DNA from 3 places in the Bradyrhizobium zaerense genome. Region 3 is predicted to be linked to each of the others. Evidence: predicted binding sites of a transcription regulator. Region 3 holds the regulator's gene; each other region holds the start of a gene.
The links. Region 3 encodes PhoB, which activates phosphate uptake and scavenging genes when phosphate is short. Its sites were predicted from a motif close to TGTCATNNANCTGTCAT; they were not measured.
Positions count from the first base shown of each region.

Region 1: a site for PhoB is predicted at 2,729-2,745, ahead of AB8Z38_RS08900 (DUF47 domain-containing protein). Genes of this name have one in related genera too.
Region 2: a site for PhoB is predicted at 2,135-2,151, ahead of ugpB (sn-glycerol-3-phosphate ABC transporter substrate-binding protein UgpB). Genes of this name have one in related genera too.

Region 1 is NZ_CP165734.1:1,771,604-1,776,208, forward strand. Features, by position in the region: gene AB8Z38_RS08885 (peptide chain release factor 3) at 1-538, opposite strand, end outside; gene sugE (quaternary ammonium compound efflux SMR transporter SugE) at 712-1,026, shown strand; gene AB8Z38_RS08895 (anion permease) at 1,019-2,026, opposite strand; gene AB8Z38_RS08900 (DUF47 domain-containing protein) at 2,042-2,686, opposite strand; gene AB8Z38_RS08905 (branched-chain amino acid ABC transporter permease) at 2,843-3,811, opposite strand; gene AB8Z38_RS08910 (branched-chain amino acid ABC transporter permease) at 3,813-4,605, opposite strand, start outside.
Region 2 is NZ_CP165734.1:4,966,961-4,971,565, forward strand. Features, by position in the region: gene ugpA (sn-glycerol-3-phosphate ABC transporter permease UgpA) at 1-717, opposite strand, end outside; gene ugpB (sn-glycerol-3-phosphate ABC transporter substrate-binding protein UgpB) at 766-2,082, opposite strand; gene AB8Z38_RS24015 (CaiB/BaiF CoA transferase family protein) at 2,467-3,672, opposite strand; gene AB8Z38_RS24020 (organic hydroperoxide resistance protein) at 3,848-4,273, opposite strand; gene AB8Z38_RS24025 (MarR family winged helix-turn-helix transcriptional regulator) at 4,428-4,605, shown strand, end outside.
Region 3 is NZ_CP165734.1:5,352,034-5,356,638, forward strand. Features, by position in the region: gene pstA (phosphate ABC transporter permease PstA) at 1-596, shown strand, start outside; gene pstB (phosphate ABC transporter ATP-binding protein PstB) at 593-1,414, shown strand; gene phoU (phosphate signaling complex protein PhoU) at 1,426-2,142, shown strand; gene phoB (phosphate regulon transcriptional regulator PhoB) at 2,165-2,872, shown strand; gene AB8Z38_RS25715 (GcrA family cell cycle regulator) at 3,137-3,646, opposite strand; gene AB8Z38_RS25720 (aspartate aminotransferase family protein) at 4,095-4,605, shown strand, end outside.

The DNA of each region.
Region 1 (4,605 bases), 3.6 Mb from region 3:
TCGGCGTGGTGTCGAGCGCCAGGGTCTTCTCGATCTCGTCGAGCAGTTCGAAAACGTCGCGGCTGTCGCGGTCCATCTTGTTGATGAAGGTGATGATCGGGATGTCGCGAAGCCGGCAGACCTCGAACAGTTTTCGCGTGCGCGCCTCGATACCTTTTGCGGCGTCGATCACCATCACGGCGGAATCGACGGCCGTGAGCGTGCGGTAGGTGTCTTCCGAAAAGTCCTCGTGGCCCGGCGTGTCCAGCAGGTTGAACACGAGCCCTTCGAACTCGAAGGTCATCACCGAGGTCACGACCGAGATGCCGCGCTCGCGCTCGATCTTCATCCAGTCCGAACGGGTGTTGCGCCGCTCGCCCTTGGCCTTGACCTGACCGGCGAGATTGATGGCGCCGCCGAACAGCAGCAGCTTTTCGGTCAGCGTGGTCTTGCCGGCGTCCGGATGCGAGATGATCGCAAAGGTCCGCCGCCGCGCCACTTCAGCGGCAAGCGGGGAACGGGCCGGCGATTCGGCTGTGGTGGTGGCGATGTCGGACATAGCGGGAGCGTTTGACAGGGAAAATGGGCCTGATCAAGCCTGATGTGGTGATTGCGAGGCCCTTGGACCAGCCCCATATCGGGCTTGCCCATATCCGCCTCGGGGAAGCACGGCCTTTCCCCTTATCGGCACGCCAGTCGCGGGGACGCCCCTGCCTTGATCGGAGGGTCGTCATGGCCTGGAGCATCCTGTTCATCGCCGGTCTGCTGGAAGTCTCCTGGGCGATCGGGCTCAAATATACCGAGGGTTTCACCAGGCTCATTCCCTCCGTCCTGACGCTCGGGGCCATGACCGGCAGCATCCTGCTGCTCGGCCTTGCGCTGAAATCGCTGCCGATCGGAACCGCCTACGCGGTCTGGACCGGGATTGGCGCGGTCGGCACCGCGACGCTCGGCATCGTCCTGTTCGGCGAGCCGGCAACCGCATTTCGCCTCGCCAGCATCGGACTGATCGTCGCCGGGATTGTCGGGCTGAAACTCGTTACTTGAGGAAAATCTTGACGGCCCACCAGGTCAGCGCCGCGATGATCGCGGAGGCCGGCATCGTGATCACCCAGGCATAGACGATCGAGCTGGCGACGTTCCAGCGCACCGCCGAAAGGCGGCGCGCGGCACCGACGCCGACGATCGCACCGGTGATGGTGTGGGTGGTCGAGACGGGAACTCCGAGGAAGGTGGCTATGAACAGGGTCGCAGCGCCACCGGTCTCGGCGCAAAAGCCTTGCATCGGCGTCAACTTGGTGATGCGCAGGCCCATGGTGCGGACGATGCGCCAGCCGCCCATCAGCGTCCCCATCGCCATCGCCGCCTGGCACGACAACACCACCCAGAACGGCACGTAGAATTCGCCGCCGAGCTGGCCCTGCGAATAAAGCAGCACGGCGATGATGCCCATGGTCTTCTGCGCGTCATTGCCGCCATGGCCGAGCGAATAGAGCGATGCGGAGGCAAATTGCAGGATGCGAAAGGCCCGGTCCACGGCAAACGGTGTCGAGCGCACCGACGCCCAGGAGACGATCGCAACCAGCATCATCGCCAGCAGGAAGCCGACCACCGGAGACAGCACGATGGCGATGACCGTCTTGGACAAACCGCTCCAGACTGCCGCCGAGAGCCCGGCCTTGGCGACCCCTCCGCCGAACAGACCGCCGATCAAGGCGTGCGACGAGGACGATGGAATGCCGAGCGCCCAGGTGACGATGTTCCAGACGATGGCGCCGACCAGGGCGGCGAAGATCACCTGCGCATCGACGATTGCGGGATCGATGATGCCGGTGCCGATGGTCTGGGCGACGTGCAGGCCGAACACCATGAAGGCGACGAAATTGAAGAAGGCGGCCCAGAACACCGCAAATTGCGGCCGCAGCACGCGGGTCGAGACGATGGTCGCGATCGAATTGGCGGCGTCGTGCAGGCCGTTCAGGAAATCGAACAGCAGCGCGACAGCAATCAGTCCGAGCAGGACGGGAAGACCCAACGCAGCATCCACGGCGCGGCCCCTGCGCTAGACTTGTTCAATGACGATGCTGTTGATCTCGTTCGCCACGTCATCGAAGCGATCGGCGACCTTTTCGAGGTGGTCGTAGATCTCCGCCCCCACGATGAAGTACATCGCACTGCCGTCGCGATGCTTGAGGAACAGCTCCTTCAGGCCGATGTCGTGGAGATCGTCGACCCGGCCCTCCAGCTTGCCCAGTTCCTCCGTGATCGCCGTCAGCATGGCGACGTTCTGGCCGATCGCCTGCATCAGCGGCAGCGCGCGCCCGACCAGGTTGGCGCATTCGATCAAGAGCCCGCCGATCTCGCGCATCGGCGGTTCGAAGGTGCGGACCTCGAACAGCATCACGGCCTTGGCCGTCTGCTGCATCTGGTCGATGGCGTCGTCCATCGACGTGATCAGGTTCTTGATATCGCCACGGTCGAACGGCGTGATGAAGGTGCGGCGTACCGCGGTCAGCACCTCACGGGTGATATTGTCGGCGTCGTTCTCGAACTGGTTGACGCGCTGGCAATAGACCGGCGTCTCCTCGCCCCCGTTCAGCATGCCCTGGAGCGCGATGGAGCCCTGGATCACGGTCTGGGCGTGGCGGTCGAACAGGTCGAAGAACCGTTCTTCCTTGGGCAGGAAAGCGCGAAACCATCGCATCATGGGAATGGGCTACCGGTTGAAAATGGCGCGACCCGATCAGGCCGTCATTAAACCGTCATAGACCATTTTCGATCCGCGCGCGTGCCACCTCACGCCCGCGGAGCCGGATCATCCACCGCTTTCGATCGGCAGAGAAATCGACGTGATATCAATCCCTTAGAGTGAACGCCGGAAGTAATGCGCGATTTCCCCGACCACGCCGCGGCGGAAGGTGAGCACGCAGATCACGAAGATCGAGCCCTGGATCACCGTCACCCACTGGCCGAAGCCCGCCAGATATTGCTGCATGGCGATGATCGCGAACGCGCCGACCACGGGCCCGAAGATGGTGCCGAGACCGCCAACCAGCGTCATCAGCACGACTTCGCCCGACATCGACCAGTGCACGTCGGTGAGCGAAGCATTCTGCGCCACGAACACTTTGAGCGATCCGGCAAAACCGGCGAGCGTGCCCGAGAGGACGAAAGCCAGGAACTTGTACTGGTCGGTCCGGTAACCGAGCGAGATCGCGCGCGGCTCGTTCTCGCGGATCGCCTTCAAGACCTCCCCGAACGGCGAATTGATGATGCGGTAGATCAGCAGGAAGCCGCCGAGGAAGCCAACCAGCACCACGTAATAGAGCACGGTCGGCTTGGTCAGATCGAACACGCCGAACAAATGCCCCTGCGGAATGCCCTGGATGCCGTCCTCACCATGGGTGAACGGGGTCTGCAAATAGAGGAAATACAGAAGCTGCGACAGCGCCAGCGTGATCATCGAGAAATAGATGCCCTGCCGGCGGATCGAGATGTAGCCGGTCACGATCGACAGCACGAAGGCACCGGCGACACCGACGAGGATGCCGAGCTCCGGCGGCAGGCCCCACACCTTGAGCGCGTGCGCGGAGCAATAGCCGGCAGTGCCCAGGAACATCGCGTGGCCGAACGACAGCAAGCCGCCATAGCCGATCAGCAGGTTGAAGGCGCAGGCGAGCAGCGCGAAGCACAGCGCCTGCATCACGAAGAACGGATAGATGCCGCTGAATGGCACCGCGGCCAGCAGCAGCGCCATCGCCGCGAACACGATCATCTCGTCGCGCATCGCGCGCGGGGTCACCGGCAGCGTGTCGTCCGTCAAGGCTGTCATGTCAGGCCGCCCTTCCCGTCAATCCGGTTGGCTTCACCAAGAGCACCAGCACCATCAGCACGAACACGACGGTGTTGGAGGCCTCGGGATAAAAATACTTGGTCAGACCCTCGATCACGCCGAGCGCAAAGCCGGTGATGATCGATCCCATGATCGATCCCATGCCGCCGATCACAACGACCGCGAACACGACGATGATGAGGTCTGCGCCCATCAGCGGCCGCACCTGGTTGATCGGCGCCGAGAGCACGCCGGCGAGCGCGGCAAGACCGACGCCGAGGCCGTAAGTCAGCGTGATCATCCGCGGCACGTTGATGCCGAAGGCGCGCACCAGCGTCGGATTTTCGGTCGCGGCGCGCAGGTAGGCGCCGAGCCGCGTCTTCTCGATCAGGAACCAGGTTGCCACACAGACGACCAGGGAGAAAATGACGACCCAGGCGCGATAGATCGGCAGGAACATGAAGCCGAGATTGATGCCGCCCTTGAGCTGATCCGGAATGGCGTAAGGCAGGCCGGACGAACCGAAATAGTTCTGGAACACGCCCTGAACGATCAGCGCGATGCCGAAGGTCAGCAGCAGCCCGTAAAGGTGATCGAGCCCGGTCAGCCATTGCAGCATCGTCCGCTCCAGGATCATGCCAAAGATGCCGACCACGATCGGCGCGATCAACAGGGCCCACCAGTAATTCAGACCCGCGAGGTCCAGCAGGAAATAGGCGCAGAACGCACCCATCATGTAGAGCGCGCCGTGGGCGAAATTGATTATGTTGAGCATGCCGAAGATCACGGCGAGC
Region 2 (4,605 bases), 390 kb from region 3:
GCCGCGGGTCATGGTGTCGATGATGCCGAAGGTGTCGAAGAAGGCGTAGACGATGTTGACGACCAGCAGGAAGAAGATGGTCGGCGACAGCAGCGGGAAGGTCACGGTCCAGAACCGCCGCATCGGGCGCGCGCCGTCGATCGCAGCGGCCTCGAACACGCTCTTCGGGATGGCTTGCAGCCCGGCGAGGAAGAACAGGAAATTATAGGAGATCTGCTTCCACGCGGCGGCCACGATGATCAGCGCAGCCGCCTGGTTGCCGTCGAGCAGCGGATTCCAGTCGACGCCGGCGGCGCGCAGATATCGCGCCAGCACACCGAGCGAGGGATGCAGCATGAAAATCCAGAGCACGCCGACGACGGGCGGCGCGACGGCATAGGGCCAGATCAGCAGCGTGCGATAGAGCATCGATCCGCGCAGCGGCTTGTCCGCCATTACCGCGAGCAGGAGCGCGAACGACAGCGAGGACACGGCGATCGCGAACGAGAAGAAGAAGGTGCGGACGATCGTCTCGAAATAGGCGGGGTCTTTGAACAGTTCGACATAGTTGTCGAACCAGACGAAGCTCGTCGACAGACCGAAGGCGTCCTGGAGCAGGAAGGACTGGATCACGGCTTGGGCAGCCGGCCAGTAGAAAAATATCAGGACCACCGCGAGTTGCGGGGCAACCAGCGCGTAGGGCAACAGCTTTGACTGGAAAATGGCTTGCTTTTGCATGGTGTCAGCAGAGCGGCAGGCCGGGTCGCGGCCTGCCGCTCATGGGCCTCACTTCACGGCGGTCTTTTCGAACTGCCGCAGCATCACGTTGCCGCGCTCGACCGCGGAATCCAGCGCCTGCTTGGCGGTCTTCTTGCCGGCGAGCGCCTGCTCGATCTCTTCCGACCAGACGTCGCGCAGCTGCACCATGTTGCCGAGCCGCAGGCCGCGCGAATTCTCGGTCGGCTCCTTGTTGGTCAGCTCGAGCAGGGGCGTTTCGAGATAGGGCTGGTCCTTGTAGAAGCCCTCCGCCTTCGCCTTCTCATACGCCGCCTTGGTGATCGGCAGATAGCCGGAGGCCTTGTGGATGTAGACCTGGCGATCGGTGTCGGAGAGGAAGGTCAGGAATTTTGCGACGCCCTTGTATTCCTCGGCTGACTTGCCGCCCATGACCCAGAGCGAGGCACCGCCAATGATCGAGTTCTGCGGCGCGCCCTTGATGTCCGGATAGTACGGCATCGGCACGGCGTTGAAGTTGAACTTGGCCTGCGCCTTGACATTGCCGAAGAAGGCCGACGAGGTCAGGTAAATCGCGCACTCACCCGAGGTGAAGCGGCCTTCGCCGGTGTTGGTACGGCCGGCATAGTCGTAGGTCTTGTCCTTCTGCAGTTCGACCAGCTTCTCGAGATGCTTGACCTGAAGCGGGCCGTTGAACTCCAGCACGGTGTCGAAGCCGTCGAGGCCGTTCGCCTTGCTGGCGAGCGGCACGTTGTGCCAGGCGGAGAGCTGCTCGAGATTGACCCAGGTGACCCAGGAGCCGGAGAAGCCGCAGGTCGGGTGGCCGTTGTCGTGCAGCTTCTTGGCCGCCGCGAACGTTTCCGGCCAGGTCTTCGGGATTTCGACATTCGCCTTCTTCAGCTCGTCGAGGTTGACCCACATCACCGTCGATGACGAGTTGAAGGGGAAGGACAGCATCTCGCCCTTCGAGGTCGAATAATAGCCGGTGATGGCGGGCAGGTAGATCTTGGGATCGAACTTCTCGCCGGCCTCGGCCATCAGCTTGTAGACGGGCTTCACGGCGCCGGTCGCGGCCATCATGGTGGCGGTGCCGACTTCGAACACCTGCATGATATGCGGGGCGTTGCCGGCGCGGAACGCGGCGATGCCGGCATTCATCGTATCGGCGTAGTTGCCCTTGTAGGTCGGGATCACCTTGTAGTCGCTCTGCGACGCGTTGAAGTCGGTGGCGAGCTTGACGATGACGTCATTGTTCGCGCCGGTCATCGCGTGCCACCACTGGATTTCAGTCACGGCCAGCGCCGGCGAAACGCTCATGCCAACCGTTACCGCAAATGCTGCAGCTGCCCCAAAATGTCGAAGAGCCATCAAGTAAACCTCCCTTGGCCGTCAAAAAGATCGCTTGCGCTAGCAGCGCCACATGACGTTCACATGACTGTGTAAGCGGGCGAAACGAAAGCGGCAAGCGCGGCAAAAAGAAAGCCGTCAAATAGGCGAAGGCCCAGCGCGCAGTCTCATCCATTCGCGGTGCACACACGCGCCCGCGCCGCAGTGCGGTATTGGATGTGTGAGGTCGACCATCGCACCGCGGCCTCCTTGCCTCTCCCGCTTGCGGGAGAGGTCGCGCCGAAGGCGCGGGTGAGGGTTCTCTCCTCCCGGGCATTGTCCCGTTGCGGAGACACCCTCTCACGAGCCCTCTCCGCAGGCGGGAGAGGGAGCGCACCTGGGCTGGAGTTCGGTCTTCGTGTTATGTTAGCGCTTGCGCTCGGGCCCGCAGACCGTGCCGGTCTCGACCATCGCGTCGATCTCGGCCCTGGAATAGCCGAACTCGCCCAGCACCTCGGCGGCGTGCTGGCTGAATTTCGGCGGCAGGCGGCGCAGGCTCGGCTTGCTGCGATCGAGCCGGATCGGCGACGCCACGCCCTTGTACCAATCCTTTTCGATGACATCGCCGCGGGCGACCGTGTGCGGATTGGTCAGCGCCTGGTCGATCTTCTGTACGGGGCCTGCGGGCAGGCCCGCAGCAAGCAGACGATTGCACAGCGGCTCGGCCTCGTGCTGGCTGAACACCGCGGCAAGCTCGGCGCGCAGGGCCTCGCGATTGGCGATGCGGTCCTTGTTGCGGGCAAAGCGCGGATCGGTGCCGAGCTCGGGCTTGCCGATCTCCTTCGCGAGCTTGCGGAAGGTGCCGTCATTGCCCACGCCGATGAAGATGTCGTCGGTCCTGGTCGGGAAGATCGCATAAGGAACGAGATTGGGATGCTCGTTGCCGGTGAGCGACGGCGGCTTGCCGTGCATGAAATAATTCGCGGTGTGCGGATGCATGATGGCAAGGCCGGTCTCGTACAGCGTCGTCTCCAGGAACTGACCCTGGCCCGAGCGCTGCCGCTCCGACAGAGCCATCAAAATGCCGATCGCCGCGTAGAGTCCCGTGGTGATGTCGACCAAGGGCACGCCGATCCGCATCGGCCCGCTCTCCGGCGAGCCGGTCGCCGCGATCATGCCGGTCATCGCCTGGATGATGGCGTCATAGCCGGGATTGCCGCCGCGCGGGCCGTCGGCGCCGAAGCCGCAGATCCGGCAATGCACGAGGCGCGGGAATTTTTCGCGCAAGTTCTCATTGCCGATGCCCCATTTCTCCAGCGTGCCCGGCTTGAAATTCTCGATCAGGACGTCGGCCGTCTCGAGCATCTTGAGCAGCACGGCGCGGCCGCCTTCGGAGGCGAGGTCGAGGCCGATCGAGCGCTTGTTGCGGTTGATGCCGACGAAATAGGCCGCGTCTTCCTCGTGGAAGGGAGGGCCCCAGTCGCGCACCTCGTCGCCCGCCGGCGGCTCGACCTTGATCACGTCGGCGCCATGGTCGGCGAGAATCTGCGTGCAGTAGGGGCCGCCGAGCACGCGCGTGAGATCAATGACGCGCAGTCCGCTCATTGCGCCCGAAGCAGCTTCAGAACTCATGGCTTCGCTTCCCCTGTGTCGATATTGACCACAGGCCTAGCGAGGTTCCGGCATGCCAGCAATGGCTTGTTGCGTAGGGCCATATGCGGCGCACGCGCCGCAATCCCGCGGGATGGTAAATCAACGGAAATGGCCGGCCCGAGAGGATCCCGGGCCAGCCGATCCGCATCTTCGATCAGACCACCGTCAGGCGGACGTCGACATTGCCGCGCGTCGCGTTGGAGTACGGGCAGACCTGGTGCGCCTTCTCGACCAGCGCCTCGGCTTCCGCACGGGCAAGGCCCGGTAGCGACACGGCGAGATCGATGTCGAGGCCGAATCCGCCGGCCGCGCGTGGGCCGATGCCGACGGTCGAGGTGACGGAGGCGTCAGCGGGGACCTTCGGGCCGCCCTGCGAGGCCACGAACTTCATCGCGCCGATGAAGCAGGCGGCATAGCCGGCCGCAAACAGCTGTTCGGGGTTGTTGCCGGCGCCACCGCCGCCGCCGAGTTCCTTCGGCGTGGTCAGCTTGACGTCCAACGCGCCATCGAGGGTCGCGGCATGGCCGTCGCGGCCGCCGGTGGCTTTTGCACTGGTCTTGTAGAGGACATTCACCGACATTTTCGTCTCCCTGTTTTCCTGTTGGGTGCGGCTTATATGGCAGACAATTAGATTGTGCGCAATTTAAATCAGGCCGCCTCACATTTAATTGTTCGCAATTGAATGCGCGGCCGCCAGGTCCCAGAATGACAGGACGAATCTCGTGAGATCGAACATGGCCCGGAAACACTCCGCGGTGGACCCGCTGCGGCTCGACAATCAAATCTGCTTCGCGGTCTATTCCGCCGCGCATGCCTTCAACCGCGTCTACAAGCCGCTGCTCGACCGGCTCGGCCTCACCTATCCGCAATATCTGGTGATGCTGGTGCTGTGGGAGCGCGACGACGTGCCCG
Region 3 (4,605 bases):
CGCTCGGCATGTTCGCCGGCACCTATCTCGCCGAGTATGGCCGCAACGACCGGCTGACCTCGGTGATCCGCTTCATCAACGATATCCTGCTCTCGGCGCCCTCGATCATCATCGGCCTGTTCATCTACGGCGCAGTGGTGGTGCCGATGCGCGGCTTCTCGGCAATCGCGGGTGCGCTGGCGCTCGCCGTGATCGTGATCCCGGTGGTGCTGCGCACGACCGAGGACATGCTGCTCCTGGTGCCGAATGCGCTGCGTGAGGCAGCTTCCGCGCTCGGCCTGCCGCGTTCGCTGGTGATCAAGCGCATTGCCTATCGTTCTGCCCGTTCCGGTCTCATCACCGGCGTGCTGCTCGCCACCGCCCGTGTTGCCGGCGAAACCGCGCCGCTGCTGTTCACCGCGTTGTCGAACCAGTTCTTCAGCCTGGGCCTGAACAAGACCATGGCGAACCTGCCGGTCACCATCAACAACTTCGTGCAGAGCCCCTATGCCTACTGGAAGCAGCTGGCCTGGAGCGGCGCGCTGCTCATCACCCTGACCGTTCTTGCCCTGAATATTGGCGCGCGCATTCTTGGCGCCGAGAGGACCGCAAAATGAGTGATCTGTCCGTATCGATGAGCGCGGCCGGTGGACTGCCGCACGCGCCGGTGCTGCCCGAGGCGCCCCCCAAGGTGACCGTGCGCAACCTGAACTTCTACTATGGCGAGCACCACGCGCTGAAGAACATCAACCTGACGCTCGGCGCCAACCGCGTCACCGCGTTCATCGGCCCGTCGGGCTGCGGCAAGTCGACCCTGCTGCGCATCTTCAACCGGATGTACGATCTCTATCCGGGCCAGCGCGCCACCGGTCAGCTCATGCTCGACCAGACCAACATCCTCGACGGCAAGCTCGACCTCAATCTGCTGCGTGCCCGCGTCGGCATGGTGTTCCAGAAGCCGACGCCGTTCCCGATGACGATCTACGAGAACATCGCTTTCGGCATCCGCCTTTACGAGAAGATCTCGAAATCGGAGATGGACGACCGCGTCGAGAAGGCGCTGCGCGGCGGCGCGTTGTGGAACGAGGTCAAGGACAAGCTCAACGCCTCCGGCCTCTCGCTGTCCGGCGGCCAGCAGCAGCGCCTCTGCATCGCCCGTACGGTCGCGGTGCGACCCGAGGTGATCCTGTTCGACGAGCCCTGCTCGGCGCTCGACCCGATCTCGACCGCCAAGGTCGAGGAGCTGATCCAGGAATTAGCCGAGAGCTACACGATTGCGATCGTCACCCACAACATGCAGCAGGCGGCCCGCGTCTCCGACAAGACCGCCTTCATGTATCTCGGCGAACTGATCGAATTCGACGACACCAGCAAGATCTTCACGTCGCCGACCGATCGGCGTACGCAGGATTACATCACCGGCCGGTTCGGCTGAGGAGACGGGACATGGGTTCTGAACATACCGCAAAGGCCTTCGATACCGATCTCCAGGAGCTCACGCGCCTGGTCGCCGAAATGGGCGGGATCGCCGAGCGCATGATCGTCGATTCCGTCGACGCCCTGATCCGCCGCGACGTCGCGCTCGGCCAGCGCGTCGTCACCACCGACGCTGAGCTCGATACGCTCCAGAGACGCATCGAGGAGCGTGCGGTGCTCACGATCGCCCGCCGCCAGCCGATGGCGGTCGACCTGCGCGAGATCGTCGGCGCCATGCGCGTTGCGACCGATCTCGAGCGCATCGGCGACCTCGCCAAGAACATGGGCAAGCGCGTCGCGGCGCTGGAGACCGATTTCCATCCGCTCAAGCTGTTCCGCGGGCTCGAGCACATGACCGATCTCGTGCAGCAGCAGGTCAAGTCGGTGCTCGACGCCTATGCCGCGCACGATCTGCCGGCGGCGATGGCGGTGTGGAAGGGTGACGAGGAAGTCGACGCCATCTGCACTTCGCTGTTCCGCGAGCTCCTCACCTACATGATGGAAGATCCGCGCAACATTTCGTTTTGCATCCACCTGATGTTCTGCGCCAAGAACATCGAACGGATCGGCGATCACGCCACCAACGTCGCCGAGACCGTGTTCTACATGATCGAAGGTCAGGCCATGACCGACAAGCGGCCGAAGGGCGACATGACAACCTTCGCCACGACCCTCCCGAATATTTGAATCATCAAGGAGCGACGGCACCATGGGCGCACGCATTATGGTGGTTGAGGACGAGGAAGCTCTGACCGAGCTTCTCCGCTACAACCTCGAAGGCGACGGCTATGACGTCGAGACGGTGATGCGCGGCGACGACGCCGATACCCGTCTCAAGGAGCATCTTCCCGATCTGATAGTGCTCGACTGGATGCTGCCCGGCCTCTCCGGCATCGAACTGTGCCGTCGGCTGCGGGCGCGATCCGACACCAAGCAGTTGCCGATCATCATGCTCACCGCGCGCGGCGAGGAGAGCGAGCGGGTGCGGGGATTGGCGACCGGCGCCGACGACTACATCGTCAAGCCGTTTTCGGTGCCCGAGCTGTTGGCCCGCGTGAAGGGCCTGCTCAGGCGTGCAAGCCCCGAGCGGCTCGCCACCGTGCTCGCCTTTGGCGATATCGAGCTCGACCGTGACAAACGGCGTGTGGCGCGCTCGGGCCGGCCGATCGATCTCGGCCCGACCGAATATCGCCTGTTGGAGTTTTTCCTGGAGCATCCCGGCCGCGTGTTCTCGCGCGAGCAGCTGCTCGACAGCGTCTGGGGCCGCGACATCTATATCGACGAGCGCACCGTCGACGTCCATATCGGCCGCCTGCGCAAGCTGCTCAATCTCGGCCGCGAGCAGGACCCGATCCGCACCGTGCGCGGTGCCGGCTATGCGCTGGATGATCGCTTTGCGAAGGCGGAGCAGGCGTAGGGTTTAGTGGGTGAGTTTGAGTGCGGCTGGGGCCACAATCCCAGCCGTCGTCCCGGACAAGCGAGCTAGCGAGCGCTGATCCGGGACCCATAACCACAAAGAGTGGTTTGGCGAACACTCGGGGTGACCACTTCGCGCAATCATTGCGCCTGGTGGCTATGGGTCCCGGATCTGCGCGCGCTTGAGGCGCGCTTGTCCGGGACGACATCGAGTTTGTTGGAGCCGTCATCAATGACGGCCGCCGTCTTGAACGTCAGAACGACTTCACCGCGACGGCTTCACCGGCGCACGGCGGCGATCCGACGCCGGCTGGTAGGCGACGCGCGAGTGCTGGGCGCAATAGGGCAGGCCCGAGAGCGCCCTGCCGCCGCAGAAGAAGAAATCCGCGCTCGAGGGATCGCCGACCGGCCAGTGGCAGGTTGCCTCGTTCAATTCAAGCAGCGACAGCCGCTGGCTCATCGGCACCACGTTGTCGTAGGTGACCGGTTCGGCCTCCATCTCGACCTCGAAGGCCTGCGCCAGCGCGGTGTTGCCGCGCGCGACGGGGCGGCTCACCCGCATCATATGCTGCGCGGGACGCGCCTTGCGCGGCCGGGGAGCAGCTGAAGACGGGCTCTTGGCGCGGCCGGACAGGCCGAGCCTGTGCACCTTGCCGATCACGGCGTTGCGGGTCACGTTGCCGAGCTCTGCCGCGATCTGGCTGGCCGAAAGTCCGGCCTCCCAGAGCTTTTTCAGCTGTTCGACGCGATCGTCGGACCAGGTCAAAACCGTCATTGCACCCTTTCCTTCGCCGCGCGCCAGCCATCCTGGGGCACACAGCGAATGCTAAGCCTCGAAAAACCCGTGCCGTCAGAATCCCTTAAGGCTCGCCGGGCGCGCCTAGAACGCCCGAACGCTTACGCCGGTACATGAGGACTTAGAGATCAGAACCGCTGCACGAGATGTCGTATCTGACAAGCCAAACGCTACAATATGGCGTGACTCACGCGCAAGAGTCTGCCGACTCGCTTCCACATGTTCCGTGGGCAAAACCCGCAAATTCGGCACCGCAAGACTACGGATTCAGCCTTTCGCGAGGCTTTCCGGCGGCATTGACACCCGTGGTGCCAAGCATAAGATAGTGACACGTGCCGCCCTTAAAAGGCGGCACGTTTCGTTTTCCGGACCAATGATGCGCTGCGCAAGGCGCGTTCAGGCCGTCTGAAACATCCAAGAGACCATCATGACCAACAGCGCCGCGCCGCATTTGCTTCCCGTTTTCGCCAGGGCCGAGATCGGCTTCGAGCGCGGCGAAGGCTGCTGGCTGATCGCCACCAACGGCGACCGCTATCTCGATTTCACCTCGGGCGTGGCGGTGAATGCGCTCGGCCATGCCCATCCCGCGCTGGTGAAGGCATTGCAGGAGCAGGCCACAAAGCTCTGGCACATGTCGAACCTGTTCCAGAGCCCGGACGGCGAGAAGCTCGCGGCCCGCCTTTGCAGTGAGAGCTTTGCGGACTTCGTGTTCTTCTGCAATTCCGGCGCCGAAGCGCTGGAATGCGTGATCAAGGTCGTGCGCCGCTATCAGGCCGTGAAAGGTCACCCCGATCGCTATCGCATGATCACGTTCGAGGGCGCCTTTCACGGCCGCACGCTCGCAACGCTGGCTGCGACGGGCTCGGCAAAATATCTCGAAGGTTTCGGTCCGCCGATGGACGGTTTCGACCAGGTCGCTTTTGGCGACCTCGACGCAG